One region of the Brevibacillus halotolerans genome, then DNA from elsewhere that is predicted to be linked to it. Evidence: riboswitches for the same ligand, from Rfam matches in the RefSeq annotation. Region 1 holds a riboswitch; each other region holds the start of a gene.
The links. A riboswitch is a leader RNA that binds a small molecule or an ion and turns the genes downstream of it on or off. The one in region 1 is predicted to bind S-adenosylmethionine.
Positions count from the first base shown of each region.

Region 2: linked by a shared signal. The riboswitch ahead of O0550_RS13855 (2,3-diketo-5-methylthiopentyl-1-phosphate enolase) and the one ahead of O0550_RS05885 (sugar ABC transporter substrate-binding protein) in region 1 are both predicted to bind S-adenosylmethionine.
Region 3: linked by a shared signal. The riboswitch ahead of O0550_RS01870 (PLP-dependent transferase) and the one ahead of O0550_RS05885 (sugar ABC transporter substrate-binding protein) in region 1 are both predicted to bind S-adenosylmethionine.

Region 1 is NZ_JAPTNK010000003.1:210,645-212,910, reverse strand. It holds gene O0550_RS05890 (branched-chain amino acid ABC transporter substrate-binding protein) at 1-955, shown strand, start outside; SAM riboswitch class I at 1,027-1,137, shown strand; gene O0550_RS05885 (sugar ABC transporter substrate-binding protein) at 1,278-2,266, shown strand, end outside.
Region 2 is NZ_JAPTNK010000010.1:53,521-55,786, reverse strand. It holds gene O0550_RS13860 (2-hydroxy-3-keto-5-methylthiopentenyl-1-phosphate phosphatase) at 1-158, opposite strand, end outside; gene O0550_RS13855 (2,3-diketo-5-methylthiopentyl-1-phosphate enolase) at 155-1,369, opposite strand; SAM riboswitch class I at 1,457-1,586, opposite strand; SAM riboswitch class I at 1,812-1,935, shown strand; gene O0550_RS13850 (DUF1722 domain-containing protein) at 1,946-2,266, shown strand, end outside.
Region 3 is NZ_JAPTNK010000001.1:427,604-429,869, forward strand. It holds gene rpmI (50S ribosomal protein L35) at 1-175, shown strand, start outside; gene rplT (50S ribosomal protein L20) at 277-636, shown strand; SAM riboswitch class I at 766-874, shown strand; gene O0550_RS01870 (PLP-dependent transferase) at 972-2,135, shown strand; gene O0550_RS01875 (aminotransferase class I/II-fold pyridoxal phosphate-dependent enzyme) at 2,132-2,266, shown strand, end outside.

The sequences.
Region 1 (2,266 bases):
AGGCCTTAACGTTGAATTAAAACCTTTAGATGACCAAGCAGAACCTAAACAAGGTGTTGTTAACGCCCAAATGGCGATTAACGACAACGACGTAGTAGCGGTTGTAGGTCACGTGACTACGGGTTCATCCTTGTCTGCTGTAACAGCTTATGAAAAAGCTGGTTTGGTCATGGTATCGCCTTCTACAACAGGGCCGGAATTTACTGAGGGAGGTAAAAAAGTAGCACATCGTATTTGTGCACGCGACGACGAACAAGGAAGAAAAGCGGCTATTTATGCAAAAAATACCTTGAATGTAAAAAATGCAATGGTCATTCATGATAAACAAGCGTACGGCCAAGGCTTAGCCAATGAAGTAAAGAAGCAATTTGAGAAGGATGGTGTTAGCGTTCTAGGTTTTGAAGGCTTGACTGCTGGTGAGAAGGACTATAGTGCAGTGGTGAACCAAGTGTTAGCGAAGAAGCCAGAAATGGTCTATTTTGGCGGTTATTATGCAGAGGCAGGAATTTTAATTAAGCAGTTGCGGGAAAAAGGATTTACCGGTGTGTTTATGGGTGCTGATGGTCTTGATTCTGCTGAAATGTTTACAATTGCGGGACCTGCAGCAGAGGGTGTCGTGTTTACCTCCACTGTTGGTGACGTAAGAGCAACAGAAGAAGGGAAGAAATGGATACAGGAATTTGAAGGCTCAACAGGCAAAAAGCTGGGGATATTTACCTCGTTTGGCTACGATGCCATGGCTGTAGCTATCAATGGCATTGAGGAGGCGGCTAAAGCGAATGGAAACAAAAAGCCAACTCGTGCTCAAGTATTCGAAGCCATTCACAAAACACAAGATTTTAAAGGACAGTTTGTACATGTTTCTTTCGATGATAAAGGTGACAATAAGAATGCGCAGGTGTTTATTTATACCTATGCAGGCGGTTCAAAGAAATTTGAAGGTGAAGCAAAATAATCTATTGACATGGATAAGGACCCAGGTGTAATATCTGTTGTAAGAAAAAACGTTACAAAATTTAAAATACTCTCTTATCAAGAGTTGGCTGAGGGACTGGCCCGATGACGCCCGGCAACCTAATGTCTGTTTAACAAGACATCAAGGTGCTACCTCCTGCAGGGAAACCTGAGAGATAAGAGGCGTAGTGGGTTTCCATATACACAAGCCTCTTTTCTTAGGAAAAGGGGCTTTTTTATATCGAGTAGTACTCAGCTATGACTGAACCAATGAGTATTGTACATTTTTTCACAAAAAGAGATAAATGAAAAAGGGGAGAAACATGATGAAAGGTCTAATTAACAAAGGTTCCGTCTATTTATTCGCAATATTCTTTCTAATAGGAAGTGTGCTAAGCGGTTGTGGTGTAACCTCTACATCAAAAGCCGATAACGTGTCAGCATCAAGTAGTGAAACTGCTGGGGATCAACCTACGACAGATAAGAAAAAACGAATTGCGCTGGTGGTGCAATTTAATATTGGTTCGTTTTCATCTCAATATATTGCAGGCGTGAAGGAAGAGGTAGAGAAGCTGGGGGGAGAACTGACAGTTTTAAGCGGGGATAATGACCTTGCTAAAATGGCTTCACATGTGGACGCGGCTGTTACCCAACAATTTGATGGCATTTTGCTGGATCATGGACGTGCAGATAGCTTAGCACCAGGTGTTCAAAAGGCCTTGGCTCAAAAGACTCCAATTGTAGCTTTTGATACAGGATTAGATATTCCGGGAGTAACAGTAGTAGAGCAAGATGATATCAAATTGGCTGAACAAACACTAAACAAAATGGCACAAGACACAGGTGGCAAAGGAAATATTGTGAAGATATGGGTAGCTGGTTTTACTCCAATGGAACGTCGTCAAATCGCTTATAAGGCATTTATGGACAAAAATTCAGGCTTTAACGAAATTGCTGCATTCGGATCAGCTTCTGCTAACACGGCTCTTGATACGCAAGCGCAAATGGAAGCGATTCTGAAGCAGTATCCAAACAAAGGAGATATCACAGCAGTTTGGACTGCTTGGGATGAATTTGCTAAAGGTGCGACACGCGCGATACAGCAGGCTGGACGCAATGAAATTAAGGTATACGGCATAGATATGAGCGATGAGGATTTGCAAATGCTACAAGACCAAAATTCACCATGGATTGCCACGGCAGCCGTAGACCCTTCTGATATTGGACGGGTACAGGCACGATACTTATTTAAGAAGCTGAAGGGAGAGCAGGTACCAGATAAGGTAAGCTTAAATCCTGTGCTAATCACACG
Region 2 (2,266 bases), on a different contig from region 1:
TTTCCTACCCCTTCTCTAATGGATATTTGTTGCGTCAAAATTTGTTCGGTTAACTCTTCCCAGCCTGGGGGATGAAAGTGGCGCATGATTGCCACAATATTGTCTTTTTCTGTAATCGTTCCATCGAAATCGCAAAAAAGCACAAGCTGTTTCGTCATGCAGAACCTCCCCATTTTTCTAGTGCTAGTCGCAGTTCATTAGAGTCGGAAGCTGCTGCTGTAAGACTGATTCCATTCACGGATGCATCAATAGCGGCACGGAATGCTCGACCGCCTGCTGTTGCTCCGAGTGGGTGCCCATGAATGCCGCCGCCTGCGTTAACAACCTGATCTAGGCCAAAGTCGGCGTACAGTTGGGGAACCAATCCGGGATGAATACCCGCTGATGGAACAGGGAAGGCAGGTTGCAAGGTGCCGTATTCCTCAACTAAATGATTAGCTAGCTGAGTAGCCTCGCTCTTATCTAATGCTACATTTCCGTATGGAGAAGGGAATAACACTAAATCAGCCCCGGCTAAACGCAATAGCTTACCGAGCAGGAGCGGAGCGGCAATGCCGTGATCAGGACTAGGATAATAGGCGCCGGCGAGTGCGGGATGCGCCATGATTGGCACTTGAATGTCCGGGTCTTCTGCTAGACGTTGCAGGAGATCGAAGCCAAAAGCAAGTGCATTAAACAAAAGGCAGGAAGCACCTGCATCGACAGCTTGCTTCGCCCGTTCAATAAGCTGTGAGCTAGGCCCTGTAAGGTTAGCGGCATACAAGACAGGCTTACCGGTTTGTTCTGCAATTTCATCTGAAATGACTTTGAAGCGTCTGATACGTTGGATAAATGGAGCTTTATCATCAGCAAAGAAAATTTCATCATCCTTAATCAAATCAAGGCCGCCTTCTGCTTGGGCACGAAATTGCACTTCTAGTTCCTCTAGTGACAAACCTGTGCATGATTTAAAAATACTCATTAATAATGGACGATCATGCACACCGGTTATTTCCCGTATTCCTTCTATGCCGAATTTTGGACCCTGAAAGCCTTGTAAAAAAGAAGGAGGAAGCTGAATGTCTACCAGCTTGATTTTCCCGTCCATTGATAGTTTGCCAAATACCCCTGTAAGAAGAGAAGGGATATCCTGTGTAAAGCATATGGTTGGATAACTAATCGTGATATAACCTCGTGTTTCACCTGATGAGGTGGATTCAAGAGGAGATACATCCGCTACTTCACCTAAATAGGGGCGTAGCTGCTCCTGCTTTGCCAGAGGAAGGTCCGTCCATGAGCCTACTGTCATACCAACTGCAATACCTTCCGCTTTTTTTTGTAAATCCTTTGCTTGAGTTAAATAGGTTACGAGGATTCGATCTGTACTCATGGATGGCCTCCTTGTAGGTAGAGAATTTATCAACTAAAAACGCCCCCTTCAAGAGAAGGAGGCGTCCGATAGACAGATCATCTTCTTCTCTTATCTCTCACATAAATCAGTACAGCACGATTATGTGTAGGATTTAGCACCGTTTCGCATCGTTTATCCCGATGCGAGGGTTGCCGGGCATCATAGGGCCAGTCCCTCCGCCTTCTCTCAATAAGAGCTAGGTAATTGTTGTAATTGTCAAAATTGAAGCTGATTCTTGGAGATCATCTTATCCCTTTTTGTAACATGCGTCAACCCTTTTTATAAATAAAAACTGAGTTGAATAAATTGTTTGACATAACTGGATTACCTGTGTATATTTCTACTAACGATTCATTTATGAGGCTTTAGCTACGCAGGATAGGAACCTGTGTTCACCTACAATTACATATACTTAATGGATACCTTATCCAGAGACGGTGGAGGGACTGGCCCGATGAAACCCAGCAACCGACACATAGCCGCTAACCTGGCATGTGCACGGTGCTAATTCCTGCAGAGACATGTAAAATTCTGGTAGATAAGGGGGAACGTTTTATGAATATGACATGTCAAAACGACCTCTTTTCTTCGGAAAAGAGGTTTTCTTTTTCTTTGGTAAGCAAAGCATGGTGTGAACAGATATGGGCAGAGCATAAGTATTGGGTCATGATGAGGTGTTATCAAAAATATAAGCAAATCTCACAAGCATTTCGGGATCAAGTAAAAACGTCTCGCGAAACAGGCGAACGCGATTGGAGTATATTTGCAGAACAGTTATTACATGAATTTCAGAAGATGCGAAAACTGCCTATTGATTCAGGCAATGCCTGTAATGCCTTGAGTCATGCATTCGGTCATCTGCGCGGAAAACTTACG
Region 3 (2,266 bases), on a different contig from region 1:
TGGAGCAGCAAAACGCTTCAAAAAGACTGGTAGCGGTCGTTTGAAACGTGATTCTGCTTACACGAGCCATTTGTTTGCTAACAAGAGCACTAAAGCGAAGCGTCATCTTCGCAAAGGTGGAATGGTTTCTAAAGGAGACCAAAAACGCATTGAGCAAATGATCACTTACTTGTAAGATTCATTTCTGCTCATTTTCCGCAACGAAAAATTTTCTAGCATGAGCCCCATAAGCGTCTATAGAGAGACCGCCATGCTACAGATCAGGAGGAATTGATTATGCCAAGAGTAAAAGGTGGCATTGTGACACGTCGTCGTCATAAGAAAATCTTGAAATTAGCCAAAGGTTACTTTGGTTCTAAACACCGTCTGTTTAAATCCGCTAATGCACAAGTAATGAAGTCCCTGATGTACGCTTATCGTGACCGTCGTCAGAAAAAACGTGACTTCCGCAAATTGTGGATCACTCGTATCAATGCACAAGCTCGCATGAATGGTCTTTCTTACAGCCGTTTAATGCACGGTTTGAAACTAGCTGGTGTTGAAGTAAACCGCAAAATGTTGGCTGATCTAGCTGTTAACGATAAAGCAGCTTTCAACGACATTGCAGCAGTTGCTAAAAGCAAATTGAACGCGTAATACCGTTCTTTTAGAAAAAGGCTGTCGAATTTATTCGGCAGCCTTTTTTGATTGATGCGAAAGAAAACCACTTGACATCGTTTAAAGTGTCTGATAATTTTAGAATCAACACAAATTGAATAGCATGACTTCTTATCCAGAGAGGCGGAGGGACTGGCCCGTTGATGCCCGGCAACCACTTGTTTATTGCAAGATGGTGCTAATTCCTGCAGGACAATTTTGTTCTGAAAGATGAGAAGGTTTGCTTACGGATTTCTTTGCGTAGCCAAAGCCTTCTTTCATCGAAAGAGGGCTTTTTTGTTTGGAAATAAGGCGAGATAGAGGAGTGGAACAGGATGCATATTGACACACGTTTGGCACAAATCGGGGTAGGGAAAGACAAAACAACAGGATCGCTTAGCTTTCCGATCTATCATGCAACAGCTTACCGACATCCAGCATTGGGGGAAAGCACAGGTTTTGATTATACGCGGACGGCTAATCCGACGCGAGCGGTACTTGAGGAAGCAATCGCTAATCTAGAGGGAGGAGACGGTGGCTTTGCCTGCTCTTCCGGAATGGCAGCGATACAAACAATAGTAGGCTTATTCTCCTACGGCGACCATTTGGTTGTTTCGCTTGATCTATATGGCGGGACATATCGATTATTCGAGCAAATCATGAAACGATACGGTATAACCTGCACGTATGTTGATATGTGTCAGCCAGAGCTAGTGGAGGCTGCTATTACTAGTCAAACACGCGCTTTGTTCATCGAAACCCCTACCAATCCCCTTATGCAAATTACAGATTTGAAATGCATGATTGATATTGCCAAACGCTATCAATTGCTATCCATTGTTGACAATACATTTATGACCCCCTATTATCAGCGACCGTTGGAGTTAGGAGCAGATATCGTCTTTCATAGTGCTACGAAGTATTTAGCTGGACATAATGATGTGCTATCTGGCTTGATCGTGACGAAGGGTGCTGATCTGACCGAAAAGATCGGTTTCTTGCATAATTCTATAGGAGCAGTGCTTGGCCCGCAGGATTGCTGGTTGGTGATACGTGGATTAAAAACATTGGCATTACGCATGGAGCGTCATCAATCAAATGCTTTTGCTGTGGCTGCATTTTTGCAAACTCACCCAGCGGTGGCAGAAGTCTTTTACCCTGGATTACCTACTCATCCGGGATATGATAGTCAGACGAAACAAGCAAGTGGCTACAGTGGAATGGTTTCCTTTCGCATTAAGGAACAATCGATGGTCGCTATCTTTTTAGAGCAATTACGAGTGATTTCATTTGCAGAAAGCCTAGGCGGTGTAGAATCCTTATGCACCTATCCTGCAACACAGACACATGCCGATATACCAGTAGAAGTACGGGAGCATGTAGGAGTCTGCAACCGATTGTTGCGTCTATCAGTAGGAGTTGAACATCCAAAAGATTTGATCGCTGACCTAACCTTTGCTTTGGATAAATGTTTACAAATAGAGGAGTGTATCCGATGAACTTTGCAACCAAAATCCTTCATGGTGCGTGTGGAATAGATCGTGTAACGGGAGCTTCAAGCATCCCAATCTACCAAGCCTCTACTTTTCATCAACAAGATATTGATCAGCCTGGTACCTACGATTATGCA